DNA from 3 places in the Eggerthella guodeyinii genome. Region 2 is predicted to be linked to each of the others. Evidence: predicted binding sites of a transcription regulator. Region 2 holds the regulator's gene; each other region holds the start of a gene.
What was found. Region 2 encodes LexA, which represses DNA repair genes until DNA is damaged. Its sites were predicted from a motif close to CNAACANNTGTTNG; they were not measured.

Region 1 (10,462 bases), 2.0 Mb from region 2:
TCACGGCACGTACCCTTACGTCACGTCCTCGTCGTGCTGCGCCGGCGGCGCCGCCACGGGCACGGGCGTGGGCCCCACGGTCATCGACCGCGTGCTGGGCATCCAGAAAGCCTACATCACGCGCGTGGGCGAGGGCCCCTTCCCCACAGAGCAGCGCTTCCCCGAGGACGGCGGCACGGGCGAGGAGGCCGAGGTCGGCGAACTGCTGTGCAAGGTGGGCCACGAGTTCGGCGTGACCACGGGGCGCAAGCGTCGTTGCGGCTGGTTTGACGCGGTCATCGCGCGCTACGCGGCCGAGGTCAACGGCCTGACCGACGTGGCGCTGACGAAGCTCGACGTGCTGTCGGCCTTCGACACCATCAAGGTGTGCACGGCCTACGAGTGCGACGGCAAGGTGTACGATTACTTTCCGATGCAGCAGAGCGTGCTGTTCCACGCGAAGCCCGTGTACGAGGAGCTTCCGGGTTGGAAGGGCGTCGACATCACCGAGTGCCGCACGTTCGAGGAGCTTCCCGAGAACGCCCAGCGCTACGTCGAGTACCTGGAGAAGATCACCGGCGTGCCGGTCAGCATCATCGCCGTCGGCCCCGATCGCGACCAAACCATCATGCGCGGCTGGGATCGGTAACGCTGCGACGACCTGTAGGACATCGCGATGTTTCACGTGAAACAAATCGTCGCAAAAGCGTGCGATAAGGGAACAAATGTTTCACGTGAAACATCGGACCATCGAAATGCTTTTGGGTTTGAAAGGACCTGATATGAACATCTTGGTATTGGGTGGCGGCGGTCGCGAACATGCCATCGCGTGGGCGCTGGCGAAGTCCCCGCGTACCGACAACCTGTACGTGGCGCCGGGCAACGGCGGCACGGACGGCATCGCCCAGAACGTTGCGGGCCTGAACGCCGAAGATGGTCAGGACGTGCTCGCGTTCGTGCGCGAGCATGCCATCGACCTCGTGGTCATCGGTCCGGAAGCGCCGCTCGTGGCGGGTGTGGCCGACGTGCTGCGCGCCGAGGGCGCCGCCGTGTTCGGCCCCGACGCGCAGGGCGCGCAGCTCGAGGGCAGCAAGACGTACAGCAAGGAATTCATGGACGCCAACGGCATCCCCACGGCGCGCTATGCGAGCTTCACCGAGCTCGAGCCGGCGCTGGCCTACGTGCGCGAGCTGGGCGCTCCCATCGTGGTGAAGGCCGACGGCCTGGCCGCGGGCAAGGGTGTCATCGTGGCCGAGGAGCTGGAGGACGCGGAAGACGCCGTGCGCTCCTGCTTCGACGGCGCGTTCGGCGACGCCGGCAACGTGGTGCTGGTCGAGGAGTTCCTCACCGGCCCCGAGTGCTCGCTGCTCGCGTTCGTCACGGGCGGTAAGGCGCACTGCATGGTGACGGCGCAGGATCACAAGCGCGCGTTCGATGGCGACCGCGGCCCCAACACGGGCGGCATGGGCGTGTACTCGCCGGTGCCCATCGTGGAGCCCGACGAGCTTATCGCCATGCGCGAGATCATGGAACGCTCCGCCGCCGCCACGGCGCGCGACCCGTTCGCGAACGATTACCGCGGCGTGCTGTACGGCGGCTTCATGCTGACGCCCCAGGGCCCGAAGGTGCTCGAGTTCAACGCGCGCTTCGGCGATCCCGAGACGCAGGTGGTCCTTCCGCGCCTCGAGTCCGACCTTGTGGACATCATGCTGGCCGTTGCCGAGGGCCGTCCCGACGACATCGACCTGCGCTGGTCCGAGCAGTGGGCCGTGTGCGTGGTGCTGGCGAGCGAGGGCTATCCGGGTGCGTACGAGAAGGGCAAGGTCATCCTCGGCATCGACGACGCCGAGGAGATCGAGGGCGTGACGGTGTTCCATGCCGGCACCGCCAAGAATTTCGACGACGAACTGGTTACCGCCGGCGGCCGCGTGCTGAACGTGGTGGCGCTGGGCGATTCGTTCGACGATGCTCGCGAGAAGGCGTACGAAGCGTGCGACCTCATCAACTTCGAGGGCAAACAATACCGCAGCGATATCGGAAAACGCGCCGCCGCCGGGCGTGCCGCGTGGGAGAACTAATGCTTTCAGAACGTTTGCTCACCTCCGTCGTGCGTCAATGCACGAAGAACTACCTGCGCCTCGAGCCGACGCAGGAACGGCGTGTGCCCGGCCCGGTTCCCGGCCAGAAGTACATGCTGTACATGCACGTGCCGTTCTGCGAGCGGCTGTGCCCCTACTGCTCGTTCAACCGCTTCCCGTTCGCGGAAGACCGCGCCGTGCCCTACTTCGCCAACATGCGCAAGGAAATGCTCATGTTGAAGGAGCTGGGCTACGATTTCGACAGCCTGTACGTGGGCGGCGGCACGCCCACCATCATGATCGACGAGCTGTGCGACACCATCGACCTGGCGCGCGAGACGTTCTCCATCGGCGAGGTGTCGAGCGAGACGAACCCGAACCACCTGATCCCCAGCTACCTGGACAAGCTGCAGGGTCGCGTCCAGCGCCTGAGCGTGGGCGTGCAGAGCTTTGACAACGACCTGCTCAAGCAGATGGATCGTTTCGACAAGTACGGCAGCGGCGAGGAAATCCTCGAGCGCATCGGCGAGGCGAGCCCCTACTTCACGTCGCTCAACGTGGACATGATCTTCAACTTCCCGGCGCAGACCGAGGAAGTGCTGTTCTCCGACATCGAGCGCGTGGTGGAAAGCGGCACGAGCCAGACGACGTTCTACCCGCTGATGGCCAGCCCCAGCGTGTCGCGCTCGCTGGCGCGCACCGTGGGCAAGGTGGATTATGCGCGCGAGCAGCGCTTCTACGAGATCATCTCCGAGGTGCTGGCCGGCGGCGAAAACCCGCTGTTCGAGCACGGCAGCGCCTGGACGTTCAACAAGCGCGGCACGGGCGCGGCGGGCGAGGACGCGATGATCGACGAGTACGTGGTCGATTACGAGGAGTACCCGGCCATCGGCAGCGGCGGCATCACCTACCTGGGCAACAACCTGTACGTGAACACGTTCTCGGTGAACGACTACAACGACGCCATCGAGCACGACCGCATGTCGCTCATGGGCAAGGCCACGTTCTCGAAGCACGACCAGATGCGCTACCGTTTCATGATGCAGCTGTTCGGCTTGCGCCTGGACAAGCGCCAGTTCGAGAAGGACTTCGGCGTGTCCGTGGAGCGCGGTCTGCCGGTGGAGATGACGTTCATGAAAGCGTCGGGCGCGTTCGATCGCGACAACGCCGACGAGCTGACACTCACGCCGAAAGGCCGCTACCTCATGGTGGTGATGATGCGCCAGTTCTTCATCGGCGTGAACAACCTGCGCGATCAGGCGCGCGCCGCCCTCGTGGGCGAGGAGCGCGAGCTGATCTTCGGCGACGGCAAATAACCGCGCGCTACCCTCAATTAAAAGTTGAAACGCCCGCGCCTCGTCGCGGGCGTTTCTGGTGTATGGACTACCGTTTCGATATCCCCCCGTGCTGTAAGTGTTATGATGCATGGCTAAGGCTTTTTTATGCTCTATTGCCTGATAGGAGAAGGAAGCGGCACAGCTATGACCGATCGGGTAAAGCATACGGCGGGTTTCACGCTCGCTGAGCTGATGATGAGCATCGCCATCATTCTCATCCTTGCGGCCATCGCCATCCCTTCCATTTTCAACGCGCAGAGCAACATGCGCATGGTCGAGCTCAACAACGCCGCCCAGTCCATAGCCAACGCCGCTCAAACCCAAATGACCGCCATGAAGGTGTCGGGCACGTGGATGGCGTTTCTCGATGACCGCGCCGAAGGGTCGGGAACGTATCTCCTCCGCGACGAGGCGCGCGCATCCAATATACTCACATCGCTCTCGGTCGACTCCACCGTATACGACGGCGATTACGTCATCGTGTTCGACCGGGACACCGCCTCGGTGACGGCGGTTTTCTACACCGACGGCAAAACCGGCTTCTTCGGCCAAGCCCCCGCCACCACGAATGCCGCGCAGACCTACTATGCGGGTGGCAGCGGAAGTACCGACCAGACAGCCCGCATGGCGAACGACCCCATGATCGGCTACTACGAAGGCACCCCGTCCGGCGCCACCCCCGAAGTAGCCCTCAGAAACCCCGTGATCTGGGTGGATGAAGCAGAGAGCTACCTTTGCATCGAAAACCCAAACCTTGCCAGCGGCGCGTCGTGGGCAAATGGCTCAGCGTTGTCGATTGAGCTCACCGATCTCGCTGAAGGCAAGAACAGCGTTTCAATCACTATCAGCGGCTTGCAGCTGGAGGGCGGTGCTCTCTCCGGGATGTTCGAGGTGAAGTCTTCTGATGATGCGGTCGAAATGGATCTGCCGACATCGGCGAATGCGGTTCAGCTCGTTAATCGTACGACTTCCTCGACGAGCCCTACGGTTTACGCTATTGATCTGAATGCGCTTTCCGATTTGATTGCAGCAAAGAGCGAAGCTGCAAGCACGTTTATGGATAATTTCGCGTATCACGATAAAATTCAAGTCGAGGCTCAGGTGACTACGGGAGACAGGGCGTCTGTTCCCTCGTCGGCGCAAGCCTTTATCGAATGGCCGGAACCAGTCCCTAGATTGACCGTTTTGGTGACGAATCCCAGCTATAGGTACCTTGATGAAAACGGTACCAAAGAGAAGACCCAAGCATCTCATATTAAAGGAACGTACACAGATCCTGTTGTCGAGTTGGTGCCTGCTTCGGGAGTGGGCGACGTTGTCGGCATATCGCTGAAAGACAAGGATAAGGCTGTTATCAGAGGGGTAAAAACTAACAACGATAAGCTAATAAGCGAGAACGTGGAGTCGTCGCGGCAAGCGTATACGGGCGGCTGGGTCAAACTCAACGATGCAGATCAAAAAGAAGCCAATATACGAGTGACTACGGGTTCGTACACGCCGAACGGATCGACGACGGAGACTGGCACGAACTTGGGATCGGTTCAATCGGGAACCGAAAGCCACCAGTACCAAATTTACGAGTTATGGGTAAACGAGCTGAGAGCCGGCTACCTGGAAAACAATGTCTGGCATTGGGATGGAGAAGTAGGGGAGGCGTTCTCGGCCGGCTGCGTTGATGGGCTGCAAGAGGGTGAGGCTCCTACCGACTTGACGACCATCACGTTCAATACCAAGAATCTCAATGCCGCCGACCTCAGCGTCATCCCGAAAAATGATGCTGGCGGTTACGACGTGTACGTCAGAACAACGCCAAAGATCGCTGAAGTAAAATCGTTCTTCGAGGATACCGCCCCAACGCTGGGTGGAAAATACCTCGTCTGGAATGCTGGAGTAGGCACCACCGGATCGCGTGGCGGCAATTGGGGAAAGCCCGTTAGACAGACGTTCGAGAACGAGTTCGGCGCTTCTTCTGCCGTTGCTCTATGGAATGTGACCACCATGCGCGGCGGTCTTGAGGAGTTCCCGGCATCGAAGGATTTGCGCGTGTACTATTCGGCAACCCCTGCCGTTGGATGGCTGCCTGAAAATTCTAGCTACGACGTTTACTCGTCCTATACTGCGTTGCCAAGTGTGGTTCTATGGTATTTCCCCTCAACATCCAATTATTCATGGGGAACAGACGTGGCTACGCCTGATGCGTACGTGTCCGAAGCGCGCCTGTCGGAAGGAGAGGACGGCTTCAAGCTGGTCAAATCAAGTTCTGCAGATTTCGAAATACCCTACAACTCGACGACGACGGGATTCCTGCAGAGCGGCCGCGACGAACTGTTCTATCGCGTTTTGACCTATTGTGACGAAGAGGGAAATCCCCTGAGCGAATACGAGAGGCAATACGTTCCCTATACGGTTCAAAACGATGCAACCTATGCCGCAATCAAAGACGCACCCGAAAAAGAGGGCTCTATCTTCACCGGATGGAAAGTATCTGAGGGGAGTGCATACCCTGCTGGCAAGGAGTACACCATTCAGCTAGGCGAAGGCGGGACCACCGTAGGCGATCACAACGACCAGCTCTCTTACGGCGCAGTAAAGCTGATCGCAACCTACAAAGAGAAGCCGAAAATGGGCCTGGGATTGGTGTATCTGGAATTTGACTCGAACAACAACATTACCGGCTCGTATGGGTATCTGGATTACAAAGAAAACCTTGCGGATAATTTGAACGATGGTGAAATCAGCAACTGGGGCTACTATATCGTGGTCCCTTCTGGGAACAACGTAAAGCTGAGCGCAGACAATGTGACAATGGGGCAAAAGAGTAATCTTATAGAAGGGTACGACACCTATTTGCTCTCCCCAAAAGATGCTGCGCGAAAAGCACAGTATTGCACGGCAACTATGACGCTTGAGAAGGAACAGGTGTCGTATTATGTGAACTTCAACTTTGCCGGAGCGGTGACGCTTGATGAAAATGTTGCCAAGGTCTGGGGTGATAGTGAAGATTCGGCGTGGTGCGTGAGAGATGCTACCCAGTTCTTCGGGTCTCTTCCATGGATTACAAACGATTCGATACAGTCGTACTATGCGAGCGATTATTTCCTGCAAACGCATGACATCGAGCTTGGCTCGGTAAGCGGCTATAAGTTTACAAATGTGTTTACCGGGGTATACGATGGCGGTGGGTATGCTATTCGAAATTTCACGGTGGTCACGTACACGGCGCTCGGTAACGGTGGGTACCGAGGCGATTCCGTCTCCGGAGGCGGCAGCCTGCAAGGGCAAGGGCTCTTCCCCTATGTGAGAAAGAGCTCCGAACGTGAAACCGCATTGAAAAATATACGACTTGTTGCGGATGGAGCCTCGATAGAGTCGTATGGAACGAATGCAAAGGGCTGCTTCGGATTGCTTGCAGGGGTCATCGAAGGGGCGAAGGTAGAGAACTGCCATGTTGAAGGAGGGGACGGTCAATTCACCCTTCACGATATAGCGCTTAACAACGGGGTTGCGGGAGTGCTCGTTGGTTGGGTGTATGGTGGAGAGGTGGTAGATTCTACAGTGGAAGGCTTGTCTACCAGCTTTGAGGTCAAAGGGGGGTCGTGGGGCGATCCGATCGAGGCGGGGGGATTGATAGGTAGAGTTACGACGCCTGAAGGCCAAGACGCGGCTGACGCGAAGGTGACTCGATGCAAAGTTCTGAACTCGAGCATACGTTTCATCGGAACCGGTAGAACAGACAAAGATGCTTATATAGGTCTCTTGCTGGGCAATGCGGAGCGCGCGATTGTGGAGAGCCCGTCGGTGGAAAAAAGCACGATAGAAATAGTTGCCGGCGATGCTCATTGGCGCAAAAGCGTTAACCTCGGTGGCCTTGTGGGACGTGGCTCTCAGCTAAACGAATCCGCAGGTACGGTGACAAGCGTTACGTTCTATGTTCCTGAGGAAGAGGAAGTGGAAGAGGGGCAAGAAAAGAAGACAGATCGGTATTGCGGGCAAGCGATAGGTTTTGCTGATTTCGCTTGTCTGTATAGCGGAAATACTTATTCGGATATATATCTTTCTGTGGGAACTGAGAAGGAGGCTGTTGCGGACGAGGTCGGCCGACCATGATGCGCACCCGACATATTCTCCGCGATACCTCCGGCGCCTCTATCGTCATCGCGTTGGTGTTCTTTCTGATCTGCGGGATCATTGGGTCGGTGGTGGTCACGGCGGCGTCGGTGCAGGCAAAGGCGGCGCAGACGCATATTGACCTGCAACAGGACGAATACACGATGCAATCGGCGGCGGAACTGGTCGCTCAACAGCTAGGCGGCGATGATTTAACTTGGAATCAAAGGTCGGTCACGGTAAAGGTCGTCACCGCGGGTACGAAGGTAACAGCTGACGTCGATGGTGTGACGTCGGTATTAGGCCAAAGCTTTTGGACGCAAAAACAAGCAAACACGATACTCGAAAAGCGTGCTAACAAAGAAACGTATGTCGTTGGAGGTTCTGATACGAACCGTCTTCAAATAAAACCCAGCGACGAGTGGAACTTCAAAACTGTATATGGAAAAATTACAATAGATGCCGATCTCAACATGAAAGTCGATCTGTCGTTGGATCCATCTCTTTCTGCGGATTCGAAGTACAACATGACCGTGCTTATACAATGTACCCCAACGTTTAACGCGTCAGGCCAACTGGTCGAGTTCACGTATGGCGACAACACGTCTATAGTGAAAACGCAAGGAGGCCAGTCATGATGCGCTTGCTCGATAAAGTGTATAGCAAGCTGGCCGATCAGCGGGGCGATTCGATGGTCGAAGCGTTGGCGGCCATCTTGATTGCTGTGCTGGGCGCCACCATGCTTGCAACTATGGTGATGGCGTCCGTAAGCGTGACATCCAGAAGCGAGCGCGTTTTGCACGCATCCTATGCAGCGGAGTCTTCTCTGTTGTCGTCATCTCCCAACATCGGTAGCGTTACGGTTGTGATGCCCGATGGAGAAGATGGAACAACGACTTCTCAAAGCATCAAAGTGATGTTGTACAGCTCAGGTGGATACAACTACTATCGCGAAGGTCAATCAAAATGATCTTCCATTTCCACAAGACAAGTCTTCTTGCCCGCCTGCGCGACACGCGCGGGTTTATGATTGCTGAGCAGCTGATCAGCATCATCTTCATCGGGTTGTTGTGCATTGCGGTGACCGCGGGGTTGCAGGTGGCGATGAACTCGTATGGCCGCATCACCACGCAGACGCAGGCCGATTCGATGTTGTCGCAGGCAGTCGAGGTGGTAAGCGACGAGCTGGTGTACGCGCTCAGCGTCGAGGCCGACAACGTCACGTTCGTGAGCGCGACGCGCCACGAGAGCGCGACGCTGCGATCCGGCGAGCAAGGCATCTGGCTTGAAGCCGACGGGACGCAATACAACCTCGCGCCGACTGAAAACGGGCTCAGTCCTACGCTCAGCGATCTTTCGTACGATGCCTATGCCGGCACCTGGTCGTTCCGCATAACCATACAATCGGGCGGCTCCACGCTTGCCGACACTACCATGACCGTGAAGAGGATAGGATCGTAGATGGCCTATAAACGTTTGGGAGACGTGCTGATCGATGCGGGCCTCATCACCGAGGACCAGCTGGGGTATGCCCTGAAGCAGCAGAAGGAGACGAAGCGGCGCCTGGGCGACGAGCTCATCGCCGAGGACGTCATCACGGAGGCGGGCCTCATCGAGGCGCTGCAGATGCAGCTGGGCGTGGAGTTCATCGACCTGTCGGCGATCGACCTCGATCCCGATATGAGCCGCGTGATCTCGAAGAACGTCGCGCGCCAGTACAACGTGGTGCCCGTGCGCACCACGCCGGAAGAAGTGTACCTCGCCATGAGCGACCCGCTGAACTTCATGGCCATCGAGGCGGTGAAGAACGCCACGCGCAAACGCGTCGTCCCTATGGTGGCCACGCAAGACTCGCTCATGCGCGCCATCATGACGCTGTACGGCAACGAGGGCGCCGCTCGCGCCATCGAGGAGATGAAGCGCGACGCGCGCGCCACGGGTTCCGACGACGCGGCGGCCGGCTCGTTCCAGACTTCCACGCTGGGCGACGACGCCGACGCGCAATCCGCACCCACGGTGCGCCTCGTGAACAGCATCATCGAGCGCGCTGCAACCGAGCGCGCCAGCGACATCCACCTCGAGCCGCGCGAAGCCGACCTGCACGTGCGGATGCGCATCGACGGCGTGCTGCGCACGATCCTCACCGTGCCGAAAGAGCTGCAAGCGTCGGTCATCTCGCGCCTCAAGATCATGGGCGGCATGAACACCTCGGAGCGCCGCGTCCCCCAGGACGGCCGCGCCAACATCCGCCTCAAGAAGCAGGACATCGACCTGCGCATCAACACGCTGCCCACCATCCACGGCGAGACGGTGGTCATCCGCCTGCTCGACAAGAGCGAGGCGCTGTTCGACCCGTCGGGCATCGGCCTCGAGGGCGACAACCTCGACAAATACCAACGCCTCATCGGCGCGAACAACGGCATGGTGCTGATCGTCGGCCCCACGGGCTCGGGCAAGAGCTCCACCATGTACACGATGATCCGCCAGTTGAACACCGACTCGGTGAACCTCGTCACGTTGGAAGACCCCGTCGAGTACAACATCGACGCCGTCAACCAGGTGCAGATCAACGAGAAGACGGGCATGACGTTCGCCAGCGGTCTGCGCGCCATCCTGCGCCAGGACCCCGACATCGTGGCGGTGGGCGAAATCCGCGACGGCGAGACGGCCGAGATCGCCATGCGCGCCGCCATCACCGGCCACCTCGTGCTGTCGACCGTGCACACCTACGACGCCGCGTCCACCATCGACCGCCTCATCGACATCGGCGTGGAGCCGTACCTCATCGCCAGCGGCGTGCGCGGCGTCATCTCGCAGCGCCTCGTTCGCAAGGTGTGCCCGCATTGCCGCGAGGAGTACCGCCCCGACGCCGAAGAATTCGACGCGCTCGGCCTGCCGCACGACCCCTCCGTCAAGTTCTTCCGCGGAACCGGTTGCCCTATGTGCTTCGGCACGGGGTAC
Region 2 (10,462 bases):
CAACCTATTGTCCGAAGTATAACCAACCTGAAACATATTATATTGACTACCAAACTTGTAACCATTGCTGAGAACATTATTGGATAGCAACGATATAGAGGGAATATCAACATCCAAGCCTTTGATTTTCTTACCAGAACCAATGCCCAAGCCAGTAAGCAAACCGTTCTCGTCCTCACCGGCGGGATTGGTCAAAAAGTCGATGAGATACCCCGCAGCATCGGCCAAGTCCTTGACAGCAACCACCCCGGCACCTGTGCAAAGCGCAATGATGGCAGCGTTGAGCTTGTTGCCGCCGTCGCCGTTAGGCTCGGGAGGTTCGCCGCCGTTCTGATCCCAAGTCCATAGACCTTGACTAATGGCACCGCCGAACAACAGAGCTTGGAGGTAGCCGGTCTGAGAACCATACGTTTGTTTGTCTTTCAAGCTCAGATCATCCCAGGCTTGAACGAGCGAAACGCCAGCAACAGCCGTGCAGATCGCAGCGAACGCAGCAGCAGCCGTTTCGGTGGTAACACCCGCAGCCGTCAAAGCCGCCGGCAACGCGAGCGCGGGTAGGATGGCGTGGGCTTCCTGAGCGCCGAACTCGGACAAGTATTGATCATAGAGCGAGGACAGATAATCGTCCTGGTCGTGCCATGCCTCGAACGCCGCCGAGTAGTTCGGCAGGGACAAGGCGACGGCAAGGAAAAGAGCCGTCAAGGCTCTGGGGACTATCGTTGTTATGCGTTCCTTCATCTTCACCCCTCACGAGGTCGCGCATCCCTCGCGCGAGCGCGAACGCTGCGCGCCCACGCAAGGGGTAACGATTGGACTAACGGCCGACAATGCGGCGCACCAGTTTCAGGATGATGCCGACACCGACAATGCCGCCGAACACTCCCATCAAAGTAGGAATGTTGGAAGCAATCGCGGTACCCAGCGAACTGGCAAGATCAAAAACGCTAGCGGTAAGCGCAGTGAAAATCCCTTCAAGCATAGTTTCACCCCCTTTCAAAAGCTACGAAACGAACTTATGTACCATCCGGAAGAACGCGCCAACAATCCAGGGCACGAACGCCAGAACGAAACCGAACACCAAGCCACCGAATGCGAAGGGCGACAGCGCGTCGTAATAGGCAAGGTTGAACAAAGCGTCGAGGGCATCCATCAGGGCACCACTCGGTCGAGCAGGATGCGGGCGAGCATGATCCCGGCGCACAGCCATACGCCCAGCACCAGCAGCACCGCGTCCGTGTGCAGGTAGTCGGCGTAGGCTAGCGCCTCGTTCCAACCAGGCGAAGGAGCTTCAACAGCAACGAGAGCGCTTGGTTCAGCGTCCGCAGCATCTTGGGGAACCTCCTTCTCGGCGGCATCGTCCACGGGTGCGGCGGCATCAGGCCGCGCGCCTCCGGTATCAGCACCGGCAGCTTCTCGGGATTCATCGGCCATCACGACCCCCTACGTCCAGGCGGCGAGCGTCCTTTACGAGCAGGATGCAAGCGGCAACGAAGGAGACGGCGGCGATGCCCAGGCACGTATAGCAGACAAGCATCAGCGACCGCCTTTCGGGTAGATGTCGCGGTAAGCCAGAGAGACGCGTTGGATGGAGGGGAACATGGTGACGCCCCCGTCGTCCATCAAACGAAAATCGACCGTCGAAATGAAGCAGCCGTGATGCTCGTTCCAAGCGCGGACGAACGCCGCGATGTCGCGTTCGGCGGCAGGGATGCCATCGCCAGAGGACATGACGGTAAAGAGCCTAGGCATCGGGGCACCTCCCGCGATCGCAGCCGACAGGATCAGAAAGGGTTTTCGAGTACTCGACGTTCACCCCGCCGATCACGTACGTCCCGTTCAGGGCGTTGTAGAGGGGCACCACCGCATCGAAGAAATCGGCAGGGGAGAGGAGGACGGAGCGGAGCAGCCGGCCGCGGCAATCGTAGGCGCGGGCGACGTCGGGGCTGAGGCCGCAAGCGGTGCAAGCCATCTAGACCACCGCCCGCAACGCATAGCGAGGCTCGCGTTTGACGGCATCGTCCGCGAAGTTGAAGAACGTGCCGTAGTCGAAATTAATCTGGCCCAGAGCCTGACCGATAAGCTCGATGGCCTCGGGCGAGCGCTGGAACGTCACGACAAACTGGCCGTTGTAAGGATTGACCGAAACCTCAAGGAGGTTGCCGCGAGGAACGCCCTCCGGAGCAGCGGGGCATACCTTGTGAAAATTCGCGTTCTCGATCACGTCGAAGCAAGTCGGCTTCATGGCGCACCGCCTAGGCATGGTGCGAGGACTGGGCGGCTTCGGCAGCCTCGGACTGGGAGAGCAAGGGCGCGGCAGCCATGGCCTTGGCATCGGAGAAGAGGTTGAGCAAACGGCCCTTGAACGTGCCATACTTCTCGTCGAATCGGAATTCCACGAGCATATGCGCGTCCTGGTAGTCGGCGAGCAGCGAGCAGTCCAAGTCGCGAGGGACGGACAGGACGAACGTCTCGGTTGTTCCACGGGTGGAGAACTTGGCTCGACGGTAGTCGATGACCTCGACGACCTTACCGGAGGCGTCCTTCTTATCGAACGATTTCGCCTCGAGGCCGAGGCAGACAGCAGACAGTTTCGCGCGCATAATATCACTCCTCAATCCGTTTGCCCAGATCAAGGGGGATATTCTCTTTCTAATACAGCTTTACATAAGACATATTATCAATAAACTATAGTATATGATGAAGGGAAACGAGAGGGATTGGAAACGATTATGCTTATCAGTATTATCGCGGTGACCTTGTGGTGGTGTGGAGATTTGCGTTTCGCTTCGCGCAAACACCCTAATCTCGGCGATAGGTCTCAGACAAAGAAAACGCCGCGGGATCGGTGCGTATCCTGCGGCGTTGTATGCGGTTTGGCGGCGGTTGCTATCCCCAGGTGGACGTTCCGGCGGCACCGGAGCCGACATCCGTCATGGCACCCGTGTAGTCGCCGCTTTCCATCATCTCGAGCACGACGGGCATCATCAGGTAGAACGAGATCGCGTTGAGCGCGAACGCGACGCCGCAGACGGCCATGCCGACGATCGCCGATCGCTTGAGGCGCTGCGCGAGCACCGAGACGTCCGTGTGCTTCGCGATGAGCTTCTTGAGCTTGCGAAACGCGACGATGGCGCAGACGAGCCCGACGCCGCTGAGCAGCACGCCGCCGATGAACAGCGACACGGGCCCGGCGATGCTGGCCACCATGACCATCGTCTGGGACTTCTTCAGCTCGCGTAGGTCGTTCATGTTCGAAGACGGTACCGGAGCGCCGTTGAGCTCCGTTTGACGCTCGGGATCGTGCCCGGGAGGCGGCTCAGGCGGCCTATGTTCGCTATCAGTCATGCATCTTCCTTGTTTCTCGAAATTTCATGGCTTCTGACCTGGGGTTTTATAAACGAGGCTCTGAGAGCCGTTCTAAGGCCCTATCTTGCCTTCGGACGAGTCCTAGGTCATGGAAATCGCGCTTTTTCAACCGGATCTGGCGAGTACTATACCATGAAGGTCATCGAGGACCCCGATCCGTCGACAATTCCACACCTGCGGCGCTCAGCCGCTTCAAACTTTCGTCGAGTTCCGCGCGTTGATACTCGAGCACCGTCTCCTGGGCCCGTACGATGGCCAGCCGCTCGTCGCGCGTCGACGCGCCGCGCCGCTGCAGCTTCACGTAGTATTGGATGCCTTCGATGGACAAGCCGCTTTTCCGCAGCGCGTCGACGAAGTACAGCTGCGCCACGTCGGATTGCGAGAACGTGCGCACGCCGCGCGCATCGCGGGCCAGCTCGGGAAAGAACCCGCACTTGTCGTAGTAGCGGATGGTGAACGCGGAAATGCCCGTCATGTCGGCGACCTCGCTGATGCCGAAGCACGGCAACGTGCTCCGGGCGCTTTCACCGTGCTCGCTCGCATCCATCGGCGTCCCCTTTCGTCCTTGCTTAGAGTTACTCTAAGTGAGCGGAAACGGCGCGACGACCTACAGGCTCACGCCGCTGCTGCCGAAGCCGCCCGCGCCGCGCTCCGTCTCCGGCAGCTTCGCGCATACGTCGAATGAGGCGTCGGGCACGCGCATGATGACGAGCTGCGCGATGCGGTCGCCCCGCTTGATCTCGAACGCGTTCTGCGGATCGAGGTTGACCAGGATGGCCTGGATCTCGCCGCGGTAGTTGCTGTCGATCAGACCGGGCGCGTTGACCAGCGACACGCCGTGCTTGATGGCCAGCCCGCTGCGCGGCAGCACGAAGCCGGCGTAGCCGCACGGGATGGCCACGGCGATGCCGCACGGAACGAGCTTGCGCTCGAAGGGCTTCAACGTGTCGTCGCAGGTGGCGCGCAGATCCACGCCGGCGTCGCCCTCGTAGGCGTACGCGGGAACGGGCAGCTCGGCATCGAGCTGCTGCAAAGGTACCGATACGTGCTCCATGTTAGCGCAATCCCTCCAATGCGGCGGCGAACTCCTCGACGTTGCGGAAGTCCTTGTACACGCTCGCGAAGCGCACGTAGGCGACGTCGTCGAGCTTGGCGAGGCGCACGAGCACCATGTCGCCCAGATCCTTCGATCCGATCTCGTTGCGCGAGGCGTTGCGCAGCTCGGCCTCGATGCTGTCGATGAGCGAGGCGATCTGCTCGGGCCCGATGGGTCGCTTCGCGGCGGCGTTGAGCAGCCCGCGCATGAGCTTCTGGCGATCGTAGGCCTCCGACGAGCCGTCGGCTTTGATGACGATGAGCGGATTGTCGCCCAGGCGCTCGTACGTGGTGAAACGACGCCCGCATTCGAGGCATTCGCGGCGCCGGCGAATGGCCGTGCCGTCTTCGGAAGGCCTCGAGTCGACCACTTTCGACTCTGGATTGCCACAGGAAGGACAACGCATACTTGCTCCTTTGCCGATTTTGGTTCAGCCTAACATACAATATATAGTGGTTCAATCGGCATACCGGATTCGCGCAAAAAACCTGCACGAACCGTGCGCGCCACCCCTACCGAACGGCGCGCACATACGTATCCCCCAGCCCAACCTCCCCTTTCGCCCGTTCGACCTCGAATACCCAGCGCTCGTCCACGAGCGCGTCGAGGAACCGCTCGTCATGCGACACGAGCACAAGCGCGCAGGCGCATTCGCCGAGCACGTCCTGCAGGGCCTCGATCGAGCGGATATCCAGATGGTTCGTCGGCTCGTCCATGACGATGAGATGCGGCGACGAGAGCAGGCTGCGCGCGATCAGGAGCTTGCGCACCTCTCCCGGGCTCAGATCCTCCCCGTCGAGCACGCGCGACGGCGGCGATTCGAGCCGCGCCACGATAGAAAGCACGCGTCCGCGCTCGGCCGGCGAGAGCCCGTGCAGCTCGTCGAGCAGCGCGCGCACCTCGCCGTCGTCTGCCTCCTGCGGAAGGTGCGCGACGCCCTCCGACAGCGTAACCCGGCGCAGGAGGGCTCTGAGCAGGGTGGACTTCCCTGCTCCGTTTCTGCCGACGAGTCCGATGCGGTCCTCGTTTCCCAGGTACAGCTCGGGATGGTGCAGCGCGCGTCCCGCGCCGAGCGGCATGCTGCCGGCGGGAAGGCGGGCGAGCACCTTGCGGGCGGCGGGAGCGGCATCCGTTTCCAGGGAGCCTCGGGCCTCCTTTTTGGCATCGAGGCCTTCGATACGCTTCTCGACGGCCTCGATGCGCTTGTCCATCTGCGACGAGAGCTTGCCCGCCTTGCCGTCCTGCCCGGAATAGACGGCGAGCTTGATCTTCGCCCGCCCGTCGCGATCGTGCCGGTCGAGGTGCCGCGCCGAACGGCGGGCCGACGCGCGGGCGGCGACCCCGTCGCGCCGCGCACTCTCGTTCCTGATGCGGGCAAGCTCCTCGCGGGCTTGGCGGCGCTCCGTGCGCACGGTCTCCTGGCGCAGGTCGAGCTCCCGGCGCGCCTGCGTGTAGGTGCCCGGGATGGCGACAGCCCGTCCCGCCTCGACGAACACGCACGATTGCACGAGACCGTCGAGCAGCGTGCGATCGTGCGACACGAGCAGCCCGACGCCCTTGAACGAGGCGAGCGCCTGCGCGACGAGGGCACGCGTGGGCGCGTCGAGGTGGTTCGTCGGCTCGTCGAGGGCGAGCACCTGCGGCTCCGCGGCCAGCGCGCAGGCGATCTGGATGCGCTTGCGCTCGCCATGGGACAGCGAATCGTAGCGCCACAGCCATTCGTCCTCGATTTCCAGCAGCGCGCGCAGTTTCACGGCCGTCGAGCCGTAGTCGCAGGCGAACTCCTCGAGCGTCGCAGGGGGCAGCGCGGTGGACTGCTCGCATATCGTGCCGCGCGTCCGGGGCGACACCGACCCCCGATCGGGCGGGAGCGCGCCGCACACGCAGCGCGCGAGCGTGCTCTTGCCGGCGCCGTTCGGCCCGACGATGCCCGTCCAGCCGTTCGAGAACGTGAGCGAGACGTCGTCGAGCGCGGGCTCGTCGGCACCTTCGTAGGTATGGGAAAGATGATGGGCGGTAACGAACATGGCGACCTCCGTCTGAGAGGCGCACGGGCGGCTCGGTGCAGCGTTCAGCGATGCCGATGAAGGGAATGCCAAGCGGCTTGGGAAAGCGGATGAAGCGCGAGGCGGAGTCGAGAACGATGGCGAAAGCGCACCCGATGCGGCTGATGGATACCTGCAAGGGGTGAAAAGAGGGCTTTCGTTATCGCTTCATGTTCCTTGTCTCCTTCGCGAGGCGCGCTCGCCTGCGGGTGCGGCGGCGCGGCACGGTTGCTGCTCGGCCGAGTCTACCACGGCGGGCGGAATGCGTAAACCCCCGAATGGACGCGCCTCCGGGGTGGCGGAGGCGCTACGCAGCCACAGAAACGCAGCATCTGTGGGTTATGGAACGGCCGCTGCGGGCCGTGGGAGAACGACGGGCGCTACAGCCCCATGAACAAGCTGGCGAACGCGAGCGCCGCGAACACGCACCCGCCGACGACCGCCTGCCAACGCTGCACGCGGCCGAACGACACGCCTTGCGCCGTGCCCGCGCGCACGGCGGACGCGAACGACGCATCGCCGCGCCCCGCATGCGCGCCGCGCCCGGTTTGGGCCGCGCGCTCGGGAAACGCGATAATGCGCGCCTGCCGAGCAGGTGCCGAATCGAGCTTCGGTTGAAGGGCCGAGGTTCCCTCGACGGGGTATTTCATCTCAAAATTCTTCATTTTATGCCCTCCTGCTCTTGCGTAGAACCTTTGTTCGCGTATATAATAGGTCGAACAAAGGTTCATGTCAATAGAAATTTCATACATTTGTTCGGTAGAAGATAGGGCGGCGACGAAAGGACGATCCATGGCCGAGAAAGTGACGAAGCGCCAGCAAGCGGTGCTCGACTGCATCGAGGAGTGCATTCGGGAGAAAGGGTACGGCCCGACCGTGCGCGAGGTATGCCAGAGCCTCGGCCTCTCCTCCCCCTCCACCGTGCACGTGCACTTGAAGGCGCTCGAGGAAAAGGGCCTCATCAAGCGCGACCCGCTCAAGTCGCGCTCCATCGCGCTCACCTATCCGCTCGAGGACGCTGCGCTGGCCACCAACGTCGTCGCGCCCAGCTTCAGCAACATCGTGAGCGTGCCCCTCGTGGGCAACGTGGCGGCCGGCTCGCCCATCCTCGCCGAGGAGAACATCACCGACACCCTGTCGCTTCCCACCGAGATCGTGGGCGACGCCCCGTCGTTCTTGCTGTCGGTGCGCGGCGAGAGCATGATCGAAGCGGGCATCAACGACGGCGACTACGTCGTGGTCAAGGAGCAGCCCGTCGCGAACAACGGCGACATCGTCGTGGCCATCATCGACGACGGCGCCACGGTGAAGCGCTTCTTCAAGGAAAGCGACCACATCCGCCTGCAGCCGGAGAACTCCACGATGGACCCCATCATCACCACCGATTGCGCCATCGCCGGCAAGGTGGTCGCGGTCTTCCGCCGCCTGTAACGTCGCACGCCGAACCAACGAAACGCCCCGCCGCTCGATGGAAGCGACGGGGCGTTTCTATTTGGCGTCGCGCCTCAACCGGGATGCCAGGTACGAGCCGTACGCCCGGAGGTCGAACGCGTCGCCGTGCGCAAGCGCCAGCGCGACGAAGACGACGAGCGAGACGCTGAGGTAGCAGTCCTTCACGTCGAACACGAACGCCCCGGGAACCTGCAGGAAATCGAGGCTGCCGCCCCAGAACACGCGGTCGACGAGCCCGCAGACGCAGCCGGCCAGGCCCACGGCGAACACGAAGGCCGCCGCCTTGCCCGGCTTCTCCACCGACGCGCGGTAGAACGCGTACGCGCTGAGCGCCAGCGCGATGGCCAGCACGTTGAGGGCGATGGCCACCGCCGGCACGCTGAGCACCTCGATGAAGTTGCCGCCCCAGGTCATCTTCTCGTTGACCGTCGGATAGTACTGCAGGACGTCGCCGACGAGGGAGAAGCTGTACCCCATCCCCCACCGCGCGATGACGAGCTTGACGCCCTGGTCGACCGCCACGAGGAGCGCGATCGACCCGATGAGCGCCAGCCGCCCTCCCGAGGGGGACGGCCTACTCGCCGCCATGCACGAACGGCCTGAACAGCCCGGCGTACGAAGGGCCCGCGAGCATGACGATGCGCGTGCCCGCCTCCTCGTGCGTCTCCGAGAGAATGTGGCAGCGCTCGTGCGCGATGGAGACGAGGTCGCCCCGGCTGTAGGGGATCAGCACGTCGAGGTGCTCGTCCTGCGCCGAGGCGACGCGGGCGACGTGGTCGACGAGCGCGCCCACGCCCTCCCCTGTCGCCGCCGACGCGAACTGCGCCTGCGGATGGCGCGCCTTGAGGGCCGCGAAATGCTCCTCGTCGAGCAGGTCGCACTTGTTGAACACGAGCACGCGCAGCAGGTCCTGCGCCTGGATCTGGCCGAGCACGTCCTCCACGGCGGCGATCTGCGCCTCGTACTCGTCCGACGACGCGTCCACCACGTGCAGCACGAGGTCGGCGCCCGTGATCTCGTCGAGCGTCGACTTGAACGCCTCGATGAGCGTCGTCGGCAGCTTCTGGATGAATCCGACCGTGTCGGTGATGGTGATCTCACGGCCCTCGGGCAGCTCGAACTTGCGCGTGGTCGAGTCGAGCGTGGCGAACAGCTTGTCGTACGCCAGCACGTCCGCATTCGTCAGCCGGTTGAGCAGGCTCGACTTGCCGGCGTTCGTGTAGCCGGCCAGCGCCACCTTGAACATGCCGCTCTCGTAGCGGCTCTCGCGCTGGACGGCGCGCACCTCGGCCAGGTGCTTGAGCTCGCGCTTGATGGACGTGATGCGCTTGCGCACCATGCGGCGGTCGACCTCGAGCTGGCTCTCGCCTTCGCCGAAGCGCGACCCCACGCCGCCGCCCATGCGGTTGGAGGCCAGGTGGGCCCACATGCCACGCAGGCGCGGCAGCAGGTACTCGTTCTGGGCGAGCCGCACCTGCAGCCGCCCCTCTTTGCTGGTGGCGTGCAGGGCGAAGATATCGAGGATGAGCGCCGTGCGGTCGATGACCTTCACGTCGCGGCCCATCGCCTTCTCGAGGTTCGCCTGCTGCGAGGGCGTCAGCTCGTCGTCGAACACCACGAGATCGGCCGCGTGGGCGCGCGCGAGCTCGGCCACCTCGTCGGCCTTGCCCGTGCCCACGAACGTGCGCGGGTTGGGAGCGTCGAGCTTCTGCGTGGTGGAGGCCACCACGTCGGCGCCCGCCGTGTCCACGAGGCGCTCGAGCTCGGCGAGCGACGACGCCAAGGGCCAGGTGGAGCCGGGGCGGTCAACGCCGACGAGCACGGCGCGCTCGCGGCGTTCTTCGGCGACGGGGGTCATGCCCCGCGTGATAACAGATTCGTATTCCGTCATGGATGCAACCTTTCGATGCGAAGACGAGCACGCCGGCATCGGCGTCGGCGCGCGGAGACAGTCGGAAGCGGCGGCGGCCGCTAGAGGAACGCGTGTGCTGTCTGCATGATAGGTGCTCCGATCTTGAACGGTTCGACGGCAGAACCCTGCCTGTGGCTCCGTATCATACCACATGCGCCCTTCCGTCCGGAGAAACCGTCAGGCAACGCCGCCGTCCAGCAGCCCGAGCGCCTCGTCGACGAGCGACGGCAGCTCGCGCCCGGTGGCGTCGAGCCATCGGATGCGCGCGTCCTTGCGAAACCACGTGCGCTGGCGCTTCGCGTAGCGCCGCGTGGCCAGCTTGATCCGCTCGACGGCCTCGTCGAGGGAGACGAGCCCGTCGAGCGCGTCGACGATCTCCTTGTACCCGATGGCCTGAGGCGCTGTGACCCCTTCGCGGAACCCGCTTCTCAGCAGCCCCTCCACCTCGGCCACGAGGCCCGCCTCCACCATGGCGTCCACCCGCGCGTCGATGCGCGCGCGCAGCGCGTCGGGATCCACGGCCAGGCCGAGGAAGACGGCCGGCACGAGCTGCGGGAGCTGCGCGAGCCGGGCGCGCTGCTCGGCGTAGGT
Region 3 (10,462 bases), 1.4 Mb from region 2:
GATGTCGTTGATGGCCTTGCGGATGGTCTGTGGCTCGATGCCGTGCTCCTCGTTGTACTTCATCTGGATAGCGCGACGGCGCTTCGTCTCGTCGATGGCCAGCGCCATGGAATCCGTCATCTTATCGGCGTACATGATCACCTGGCCCGACACGTTGCGGGCCGCACGCCCGATCGTCTGGATGAGCGAGCGGTGGTTGCGCAGGAAGCCTTCCTTGTCGGCGTCGAGGATGGCCACGAGCGACACTTCCGGCAGGTCAAGGCCCTCGCGCAGCAGGTTGATGCCCACGAGCACGTCGAACTCGCCACGGCGCAGGTCGCGCAGGATCTCCACGCGCTCGAGCGTCGCGATGTCGGAGTGCATGTAGCGCGCCTTCACGCCTTGGTCCAGCAGGTGGTCGGTCAGGTCCTCGGCCATCTTCTTCGTGAGCGTGGTGATGAGCACGCGCTCGTTGCGCGCAGCACGCTCCTTCGACTCGTCGATGATGTCGTCGATCTGCGACGCCGAGCCGCGCACGATGATCTCGGGATCCAGCAAGCCGGTCGGGCGGATGATCTGCTCCACCTGCTGCTGCGACACCTTCTGCTCGTAATCGCCCGGCGTGGCCGAGACGTACACGAACTGGGGGATGCGATCCTCGAACTCGTCGAAGCGCAGCGGGCGGTTGTCCAGGCAGCTGGGCAGGCGGAACCCGTGCTCCGCCAGCGTGATCTTGCGCGAGCGGTCGCCTTCGTGCATGCCGCGGATCTGCGGCACCGTCACATGGCTCTCGTCGATGATGCAGAAGAAGTCCTTCGGGAAGTAGTCGATCAGCGTGTAGGGCGGCTCGCCCGGCTCGCGTCCGTCCATGTGGCGCGAGTAGTTCTCGATGCCGGAGCAGAAGTTCATCGTCTCCAGCATCTCCAGGTCGTAGTTCACGCGCATCTCGAGGCGCTGCGCTTCCAGCAGCTTGCCTTCCTCCTTGAACTGCTGCAAACGCTCGCGCAGCTCGTCGCGGATGGTGCCCAGCGCGCGGTCCATCTTCGGACGCGCGGTCACGTAGTGCGAGGCAGGCCAGATGGGCAGCGCTTCGAACTCGTTGAGCACCTCGCCCGTCACGTTGTCGATCTCGGTGATGGACTCGATCTCGTCGCCCCAGAACTCGATGCGGATAGGATGGTCGGCATAAGGCGGGAACACGTCGAGCGCATCGCCGCGCACGCGGAACGTGCCGCGCTTCTGCTCGTAGTCATTGCGGTCGTATTGGATGTCGATGAGCTCGTGGATGACCTGGTCGCGATCCATGTCCTTCTGCTTGTCCACGAACACGGCCATGCCGGCGTAGTCCATCGGCGAGCCGATGCCGTAGATGCACGACACCGACGCCACCACGATACAGTCGCGCCGCGACAGCAGCGCCGACGTGGCCGCATGACGCAGCTTCTCCACCTCTTCGTTGATGGACGCGTCCTTCTCGATGAACGTGTCGGACGAGGGCACGTACGCCTCAGGCTGGTAGTAATCGTAGTACGACACGAAGTACACCACGGCGTTTTCGGGGAAGAATTCCTTGAGCTCGCTTGCCAGCTGCGCCGCAAGCGTCTTGTTCGGCGCCATGACGAGCGTGGGCTTCTGCACGGCCTCGATCACCTTCGCCATCGTGAACGTCTTGCCGGAGCCGGTGACGCCCAGCAGGTTCTGATAGCGCAGGCCATCCTCGATGCCCTTCGCCAGCTTCTCGATAGCCTGCGGCTGGTCGCCTGCTGGCTCGTACGGCGAAACCACCTCGAAGGGCGTGGCGGCAAGGCGAACCTCGGGCAGCTTGCCCTCCATTTCGATGCCTTCGATATTGGAAAGATGAGCCATGCTGCTCCTTCCGAATAACAGCGGAGCGCCGACGTGTCGGGCCGCGCGACGAAAAATCTCACAAGGGAACCAGTGTAGCACAGCCCCTTCGATATGAACATATGTTCGTTAGTAAATGGTTACGAAACAGGAGGTAGTCCGTGCTCCGAACTCATCCTGCCGCTTTCCAGCCCCTCGGCCGCACCGGAGCGGAGCAACAGCGAGAGCTGCTCGGTTGAGCGCTTCCAGCCGACACCCCTGGTCGAGCCCTCTCTTGACCATCTCGGCGTTGTAGCTTTCCAGGTTCGACAGGACGATGAGCTGAGCTTCGTCTACCTCGCTGGGAACGAGGTTCTCCTCCACGCCCTGGGCGCGGCACTATGCCGACGGCATCGGTCCGTTCGATCCACTGGCTTGGAGAGAGTGTGAAAGAATTGCTTCCCGACCGATCTTTAAAGGAATCGAATTCGACCCCTTTAAAACGCGGGTTGTGCAGCTTTTCCCAAAGACCGAGGAATTCGATGACGTCATGCGTCCTCAACCAGTTCTTAATAACGTCCTTCGGTACGGCACTTTTATATCGTGCGATATCGGTAAGCGACACATAGTCGGCATGAGATTCCCTCGTGTAGAACGTAACTTCGATACCTCGAGCATTGATCTTCTCGCGATCAGGCATGGAGCATGCACCTCTCTAAGGCGTTCCGAAATCTGAGAGGATCTCGCGGATCTTGCAAGCGTGGTACGGGCGACGCGGAACACCGTCGCCATCTATGGACATCCGACCATTCAAGTGATTCGAAGGCGCTTGCACTGGCTCTTTTTCTTGTACTAGCAGTATAGCACATAAATACATACATTTGTTCGTGAATAAAAGAAAACGAGGTGGACTCAGAATTGGCGGCGCTATGGCGGCAGTGATATACTCTCTCGCCGTTAATGACGGATACGGGGCGCGAGCCCCGTTCGTGATAGAAGGACTGATCGTGACCAACGCGCTGAAGAATCTTCCCGGGCTGGCGGTATGCGTGGCCATCGCCGTTCCGTGCTGGTTCGTCGGACAGCTGCTCCCCATCATCGGCGGGCCCGTGTTCGCCATCCTGGCCGGCATGGCCATCGCCGTGTTCTGGAAGCAGCCCACGCGCGGACCCGTGCAGACGGGCATCGCGTTCGCGGGCAAGAAGGTGCTGCAGGCCGCCGTCGTGCTGCTGGGCTTCGGGTTGAACCTCGCGCAGATCGCTCAGGTGGGCATGATGTCGCTGCCCATCATCGGATCCACCATCGCCACGGCGCTCATCACGGCGTTCGTGCTGCACAAGGTGTTGCACATGCCCTCCGAGATCTCGACGCTCATCGGCGTCGGATCGTCCATCTGCGGCGGCTCGGCCATCGCCGCCACCGCGCCCGTCATCAAAGCGCACGACAAGGATGTGGCTCAGGCCATCTCGGTCATCTTCCTGTTCAACGTGCTGGCCGCCCTCATCTTCCCGTCGCTCGGCAACGCGCTGGGCATGTCCAACGAGGGCTTCGGCCTGTTCGCCGGCACCGCCGTGAACGACACGTCCTCGGTGACGGCCGCAGCAGCGGCGTGGGACGGCATGCACCCCGGCTCGAACGCGCTCGACCAGGCCACCATCGTCAAGCTCACCCGCACGCTGGCCATCATCCCCATCACGCTCGTGCTGGGTATCTGGGTGGCGCGCCGCGAGAGCCGCGATCCCGCTGCGCTCGAAGCGCAGGCCCGCAGCGTGGTCAAACCCACCGGCAAGCTCGGCGGCTTCAGCCTGCGCCGCGCGCTGCCCGTGTTCATCGTGCTGTTCCTGGCCGCGTCCGTGATCACCACCGTCGCCGTGGCCGCAGGCATCGACGTCGCGCTGTTCGAGCCGCTCAAGACGCTGTCGAAGTTCTGCATCGTCATGGCCATGGCCGCCATCGGCCTGAACACCGACATCGTGCACCTCGTGAAGACGGGCGGTAAGCCCATCCTCATGGGCCTGTGCTGCTGGATCGCCATCACCGCCGTCAGCCTCGGCATGCAGCACGTCCTGGGCCTCTGGTAACCCGCCGGAAAGCCGGGAGGGTCGCGGCACGGCCCAGACAAAAAAGGGCCCCGGTTCGTCCGAACCGGGGCCCCTCCCACACGTAGCGCTACGCTCTTACAGGTCCTTCGAGTAGTCTCCCCACCAGGCGAGCACCTTGTTGCGCATCTCGTCGGGGGTGCCGTCGTTGTTGAACACCACGTCGGACGCCTCGATGCGGTCGGCGTCGGTGATCTGCTGGGCGATGCGGCGACGCACGTCGGTCTCGTCCCAGCCGCTCTTCACGGCGCGCTCGATGCGCAGGTCGATGGGCGCGAGCACGGCGATCACCACGTCGGCATCGTAGGCGAGCGAAGTTTGGCGGTTCTTGAACACCGAGTGCTCCACCACCACGGCCTTGTGGCCCTCGGTCTCCAGCTCGGCGATGCGGTCGGTGAACGCTTCTTCGATGCGCGGCAGCGTGATGCGGTTGAGCTTGCGCGTTTCCGCGGGGCTCACGAACGCCTTGGCGGCCAACGCGCGGCGATCGATCTCGCCGTCGGCTCCCAGGATATCCTCGCCGAACGTCTCGACGAGCTCGGCCTTCACCGTATCCCACGTGAGGACGTCGTGGCCTACCTGGTCGAGATCAATGTTCGGCAAACCCTGCTCGACGAGCACCTTGCGGGCCGTGGACTTGCCGGCTCCCATGCCGCCGATGATGAACAGCTTCTTCATGCGTGCACTACCTCCTCAATCATGCCGCCTCCCAATACGGTATCGCCGTCGTAGAGTACGGCGTATTGGCCCGGCGCCGTGGTTGGCTGCGGACTCCGCAGCGCGATCGATACGCGCTGGTTGTCTTCCGGCTCTATGATACACGCACAGGGACGGCTCCGGTAGCGAAGTTTCACCATCGCGTCATACGGGTCGCCGAGCGTTGGAAAAGCCTGCCAGTTCATGGCGCCCACCACCACGCCGTCGATGAGCGTGTCGTCGACGAACCCCACCACGAGCTCGCCGGTCGAGGGACGCTTCTCCACCACGTAATACGGCTCGGGACCGGCCACGCCGATGCCCTTGCGCTGCCCCACCGTGTAATTCGACAAACCGTCGTGGCGGCCGAGCACCGTCCCCGCGCGGTCCACGATCGCGCCAGGCGCGTCTTCCACGCCATGCGCGCGCAAGAACGGCCGGTAGTCGCCCTCGATGAAGCAGTTGTCCTGGCTCTCGGCCTTCTCAGCCACGACGAGGCCCAGGTCGGCCGCGATCACGCGCACCTCCGCCTTCGTCATGGCGCCAAGCGGCAGCACGAGGCGCGCCAGCTGCTCCTGGCTCAGCAACGACAGCATGTAGCTTTGATCCTTACGGGCGTCGAGGGCCGTCTTCACCACGAATCGGCCCGAGTCGGCAAGGCGGGCAATGCGCGCATAGTGGCCGGTGGCGATGCGCTCGCATCCGCACTCGTCAGCGGCGCGCAGCAGCGTGGGCATCTTGCAGCGCGCGTTGCAGCCCACGCACGGGCTGGGCGTGAGGCCGTCCGCATACGACGAGACGAAAGGCTCCACCACGCAACGCTCGAAGGCGTCGACGCACGACGGCACCACGTGGGGAATGCCCAGTTGGGAGCACACGGTTGCCGCGTCGGCCACCGCGCGCTCGGTGGCGGCGTTGTCGCGGAAGCGGCACGTGACGCCCACCACTTCGTACCCGGCGCGCATGAGCAGCGCCGCCGACACCGCGCTGTCCACCCCGCCGCTCATCCCGAGCGCGATGCGCCCGTTCCCTCGATCGTCCGACACGCGGCACGTCCTTTCCCGTCGCGCGGACGCCTCGCACGCGCCCGCGTTCGCCTGGTTCGCCCCCAGTATAAAGGAAGCGGGGAGTTCTTGGGGACGAAGCCTCCCTTTGGCACAGGCGCGCCACGCGCCCGGCGCGAAGGGAGACGCGCAAACTCGCACGCCGTTGCCGAGCCGAAAAGCCGACGGCGAAACCGATGTTTCAATATTTCGTGGAAAGACCTGTCTTCGCGATCCATTACCGCTACAGCGCCGTCCCGTTGTGCAAACATTGCTATACTGAAAACTTGCGCCTTACGCGCTGAGAGCTGCTATGCAGGAGGGTCATACTAAAGATGCCGGGGACGAAATCACGCTACATTCCTGCGCTCGACGGATTGCGCGCATTCGCCGTCCTCGCCGTCATCGCCTACCACCTGGGCATGCAATGGGCCCCGGGCGGCCTGTTGGGCGTCACGGTGTTCTTCGTGCTGTCGGGCTATCTCATCACCAGCCTGCTGCTCATCGAATGGGACAACACCGACACCATCAACCTGCCGCAGTTCTGGCTGCGTCGCGTGCGGCGGCTTATGCCGGCCATCGTGCTGGTCATCGTGTGCACGGCCGCGCTGTGCGTGCTGCTCGATCACAGCCTGCTCACGAAACTGCGCGAGGACATGTGGGCCGCGCTGCTCTGGGTGACGAACTGGTGGTACATCTTCCAGGACGTGTCGTACTTCGACGCGCTGGGCGCCCCGTCGCCGCTCACCCACTTCTGGTCGCTCGCCATCGAGGAGCAGTTCTACCTCATCTGGCCCGTCGTGCTGCTCGTCGCCCACAAGCTGGGCGTGAAGCGCACCACCATGCGCAACGTCACCCTCGCGGTGGCCTTGCTGTCCGCGCTCGAGATGGCGCTGCTGTACAACCCGCTGGACGACCCGAGCCGCGTGTACTACGGCACCGACACGCGCGCGTTCTCGCTGCTCATCGGCGCATGGCTCGCATTCGTGTGGCCTTCGCACCTGCTGGGCGCTCAGGAGGGCGTGCACCTCACGAAGCAGGTGCGCAGCATCCTCGACGGCGTGGGGCTCGCCGCGCTCGTGGCGCTTCTGGGCCTCATCGTGTTCGTGGACGGCTTCTCGCCGTTCCTCTACCGCGGCGGCATCCTGCTGGCCTCCATCCTCACCGCCATCGTCATCGCGGTGATGGTGCATCCCGCCAGCCTCCTCGGACGCATCGCCGGAGTGAAGCCGCTCGTGTGGATCGGCCTGCGCTCGTACGGCATCTACCTGTGGCACTTCCCGTTGTTCCTGCTCATGAACCCGCGCAACTTCACGGGCGAAACGCCGTGGTGGATGTACCTCGTGCAGGTGGCCGTCGTGTTCGCCTGCGCCGCATTCTCGTACCGCTTCGTGGAGAACCCCCTGCGCAAGGGCGCCATCGGCACGTTCGTGAAGGGCGTGCGCGAGCACACCATCGACCTGCGAGACTGGATGACCCGCCATGCGCTGCTGTACGGTGCCGGCGCCCTGGTCGTCATCGTGGCCGTCGTCGGCCTTATCGTCGTGCCTCCCACCTCGGCCATCGGTGCCGCCGACCTGCTGAAGGACGACCAGGCCCACACTTCGCAGATGCCCGAGCTGCCCGTCGACGACACGGCGGCCGAGCCGCCCAAGCTCGACGTGCTCATGATCGGCGACTCGGTATCGGTGCGCGCCATCCCGCAGTTCGAGGAGGCGTTCCCCTACGGCGCCCTCGATGCCGCCGTGAACCGCCAGCTGTACGCCGGCCAGGAAACGTTCGACTTCTACAACGAGCAGAACATCGTGGGCGGCGTGGTGGTGTTCGCCCTCGGCACGAACGGCGCGGCGAGCGACGAGCAGCTCGACGAGCTCATCGCGGCGGCCGGCCCCGATCGTCAGGTGTTCTTCGTGAACACGCGCAGCCCGCAATCGTGGGTCGGGCAGACCAACGGCGCCATGTTCGATGCGACCGACCGCCACGACAACGTGCACGTGATCGACTGGTACACCGCAAGCGCCGATCACGACGAATACTTCGACGGCGACGGCACACACCTCACCGAGGAGGGCGCGCAGGCCTACATCGGGCTCATCCACGACACCGTGGAGCCGCTGCTGCCCGAACACGCCGAAAGCGACGAGGCCGCGGTGGTCAAGTCGCCGCTGGAGCTGGCCTCCGAAGACGCGCAGAAGGCCGCGTCCGACGCCGTGCATGCCCTCGTCGCCAGCGCGGCGAAGGGCATGGCACCCCAACCCCAGCAGTAGCGCAACGGCGACGACCGTCCGACCCGTCCAACCTCCCCAATAGAATGCGGAAACCCTTTCCGTTTCGTAATCGGCCCTGTACAATGCGAAAGTGGCAGTGTACAAAGGGGGATTTCCTGCTAAGCAGGCCCACACGAATCACGAGGGGGTTTATTCATGCTGGACAAGTTCTTCAAGATTTCAGCGAGAGGGAGCACCGTCTCCACTGAGATCATCGGCGGCTTGACGACGTTTCTCGCCATGTCGTACATCATCGCGGTCAACCCGGCGATGATGGAGGCGGCGGGCATCCCGTTCAACGCCGCGCTGACCGCGACCTGCTTCGGCGCCGCCATCATGACGGTCGCGATGGGCCTGTTCGCAAACCGTCCCATCGCGCTCGCTTCAGGAATGGGCATCAACGCCATCGTCGCGTACTCGCTGTGCCTTGGCCTGGGCGTCGATTGGCGCGTGGCCATGGCCGTCGTCTTCCTCGAGGGCATCCTGATCCTGCTGCTCGTGCTGTGCGGCCTGCGCAAGGCCGTCATGGACGCGATCCCCGTATCGCTCAGGCGCGCCATCGGCATCGGCATCGGCCTGTTCATCGCGTTCATCGGGTTGAAGGGCGGCGGGTTCATCGCCGCGGACGAGTCGACGTTCCTCGCACTGGGCGACCTCACGAGCCCGGCCGCCATCGTGGCCGCCATCTCCATCATCGTGGCCGTGGTGCTCACCGCCATCAACCTCAAAGGCGCGCTGCTCATCTCCATCGTGGCGGCCACCATCGTCGGCATCCCGATGGGCGTGACGCCTCCCATCACCGATTTCTCGTTCGCGCCCGACTTCTCCGCCTTCGCGGCGCCGTTCCAGACTACGCCCGACGGCATGCTGGCCATCGCGCAGGTCATCGTGCAGCCCGTGCTGCTGTTGTTCGTGTTCAGCCTGCTCATGAGCGACTTCTTCGACACGATGGGCACCGTGGTGGCCGTGGGCAGCCGCGCAGGCTTCGTGGACAAGAAGGGCGACGTCGAGGACGTGCAGCCCATCCTCATCGTCGACTCAGCCGCAGCGGCCGCCGGCGGCTTCATCGGCGCGAGCTCCATCACGTCGTTCGTGGAGTCCGTCTCCGGCGCGGCGGCGGGTGCGCGCACCGGCCTGTCGAACATCGTCATCGGCATCGCGTTCGTCGTATGCGCGTTCCTCGCGCCCGTCATCGGCATGGTGACGAGCTCGGCCACCTGCGGCGCGCTCGTCGTGGTGGGCTACCTCATGATGACCGAGATCGGCGAGATCGACTGGAGCGACATCTCGTCGGCGTTCCCGGCGTTCCTCACCATCGTCGGCATCCCCATGACGTACTCCATCGCCAACGGCATCGGCCTCGGCTTCATCTCCTACTGCATCATCAAGACCGCGCAGGGCAAGGTTCGCGACGTGAAGCCCCTCATGTGGGTGGCTGCGCTCGCCTTCCTCGCCTCGTTCGTCTTCGCGTAGGGGCAACGCACGCAAAACAGGGGCCGTCGCGCGCGAACGCGACGGCCCGGCAACGCAAAGAGGGCCGGTCTTACGACCGGCCCTCTTATTCGTGCGTGGTATGAAGCGAGAAGTTACTCCGCAGCCTCGGGAGCGGCAGCTTCCTCGGCGGGAGCGTCGGCCTTCTCGACCTTCTTCTTGGCCGGCTTCTCCTCAACCTGGATGGACTCGTCCACTTCGATCTCGAAGCCCAGGTCGGCCGCGGCGGCCTTCATGGACAGGGAGATGCGGCGACGCTCGGGGTTGATCTCCATGACCTTCACCTTCACCTCGTCGCCGGCCTTCACGACCTGAGCCGGGGTGTCGATGTGGCGCATGGCCATCTCGGAGATGTGCACGAGGCCCTCGATGGACTGGCCGAGCTCGATGAACGCGCCGAACGGCACGATCTTCGTCACCTTGCCGTCGACGATGGTGCCCACCGGGTAGCTCTCGACGAGCTTGACCCACGGATCCTCCGTCGTCTGCTTGAGGCCGAGCGAGATGCGCTCGCGCTGCAGATCGACATCCAGAACCTCGACCTCGACCTCGTCGCCCACCTTGACGACCTCGGACGGATGGTTGACGTGGTTCCAAGACAGCTCGGAGATGTGCACCAGGCCGTCGATGCCGCCGAGGTCGACGAACGCGCCGAAGTCGACGATCGAGGAAACGGTGCCCTTGAGGCGCATGCCCTTCGAGAGCTTCGCGAGGATCTCGGCACGCTCGTTCTTGCGGCCTTCCTCGAGCAGCACGCGGCGGGACAGCACGACGTTGTTGCGGTTGCGGTCCATCTCGATGACGCGGGCTTCGATCTCGGTGCCCAGGTACATGTCGAGGTCCTTGACGCGACGGAGGTCGACCAGCGACGCCGGCAGGAAGCCGCGCAGGCCGATGTCGAGGATGAGGCCGCCCTTGACGACTTCGATGACCTCGCCCGTAACCACTTCGCCGGCCTTGAACTTCTCTTCGACGCGAATCCAAGCACGCTCGTACTCGGCACGCTTCTTGGAGAGGATCAGGCGACCGTCCTTGTCTTCCTTCTGGAGCACGAGGGCTTCGA

Region 1: purD (phosphoribosylamine--glycine ligase) is a predicted target of LexA. The motif match lies at 698-711, and genes of this name have one in related genera.
Region 3: GS424_RS14575 (YeiH family protein) is a predicted target of LexA. The motif match lies at 2,678-2,691, and genes of this name have one in related genera.

Annotation. Positions count from the first base shown of each region.
Region 1 covers NZ_CP063310.1:38,571-49,032, forward strand. Annotated here, with positions in the region: gene GS424_RS00165 (adenylosuccinate synthase) at 1-628, shown strand, start outside; gene purD (phosphoribosylamine--glycine ligase) at 762-2,057, shown strand; gene GS424_RS00175 (coproporphyrinogen III oxidase family protein) at 2,057-3,373, shown strand; gene GS424_RS00180 (prepilin-type N-terminal cleavage/methylation domain-containing protein) at 3,539-7,501, shown strand; gene GS424_RS00185 (hypothetical protein) at 7,498-8,139, shown strand; gene GS424_RS00190 (type IV pilus modification PilV family protein) at 8,136-8,471, shown strand; gene GS424_RS00195 (hypothetical protein) at 8,468-8,962, shown strand; gene GS424_RS00200 (GspE/PulE family protein) at 8,963-10,462, shown strand, end outside.
Region 2 covers NZ_CP063310.1:2,048,893-2,059,354, reverse strand. Annotated here, with positions in the region: gene GS424_RS08560 (hypothetical protein) at 1-738, opposite strand, end outside; gene GS424_RS08555 (hypothetical protein) at 815-979, opposite strand; gene GS424_RS08550 (hypothetical protein) at 1,001-1,150, opposite strand; gene GS424_RS08545 (hypothetical protein) at 1,150-1,431, opposite strand; gene GS424_RS08540 (hypothetical protein) at 1,534-1,749, opposite strand; gene GS424_RS08535 (hypothetical protein) at 1,742-1,969, opposite strand; gene GS424_RS08530 (hypothetical protein) at 1,970-2,242, opposite strand; gene GS424_RS08525 (hypothetical protein) at 2,253-2,600, opposite strand; gene GS424_RS08520 (hypothetical protein) at 2,887-3,345, opposite strand; gene GS424_RS08515 (MerR family transcriptional regulator) at 3,506-3,913, opposite strand; gene dut (dUTP diphosphatase) at 3,974-4,420, opposite strand; gene nrdR (transcriptional regulator NrdR) at 4,422-4,868, opposite strand; gene GS424_RS08500 (ATP-binding cassette domain-containing protein) at 4,975-6,489, opposite strand; gene GS424_RS08495 (hypothetical protein) at 6,888-7,157, opposite strand; gene lexA (transcriptional repressor LexA) at 7,300-7,938, shown strand; gene GS424_RS08485 (signal peptidase II) at 7,996-8,547, opposite strand; gene hflX (GTPase HflX) at 8,534-9,850, opposite strand; gene miaA (tRNA (adenosine(37)-N6)-dimethylallyltransferase MiaA) at 10,049-10,462, opposite strand, start outside.
Region 3 covers NZ_CP063310.1:3,402,474-3,412,935, forward strand. Annotated here, with positions in the region: gene uvrB (excinuclease ABC subunit UvrB) at 1-1,845, opposite strand, end outside; gene GS424_RS14575 (YeiH family protein) at 2,811-3,884, shown strand; gene coaE (dephospho-CoA kinase) at 3,981-4,580, opposite strand; gene mnmA (tRNA 2-thiouridine(34) synthase MnmA) at 4,577-5,644, opposite strand; gene GS424_RS14590 (acyltransferase family protein) at 5,977-7,908, shown strand; gene GS424_RS14595 (NCS2 family permease) at 8,065-9,381, shown strand; gene rpsA (30S ribosomal protein S1) at 9,495-10,462, opposite strand, start outside.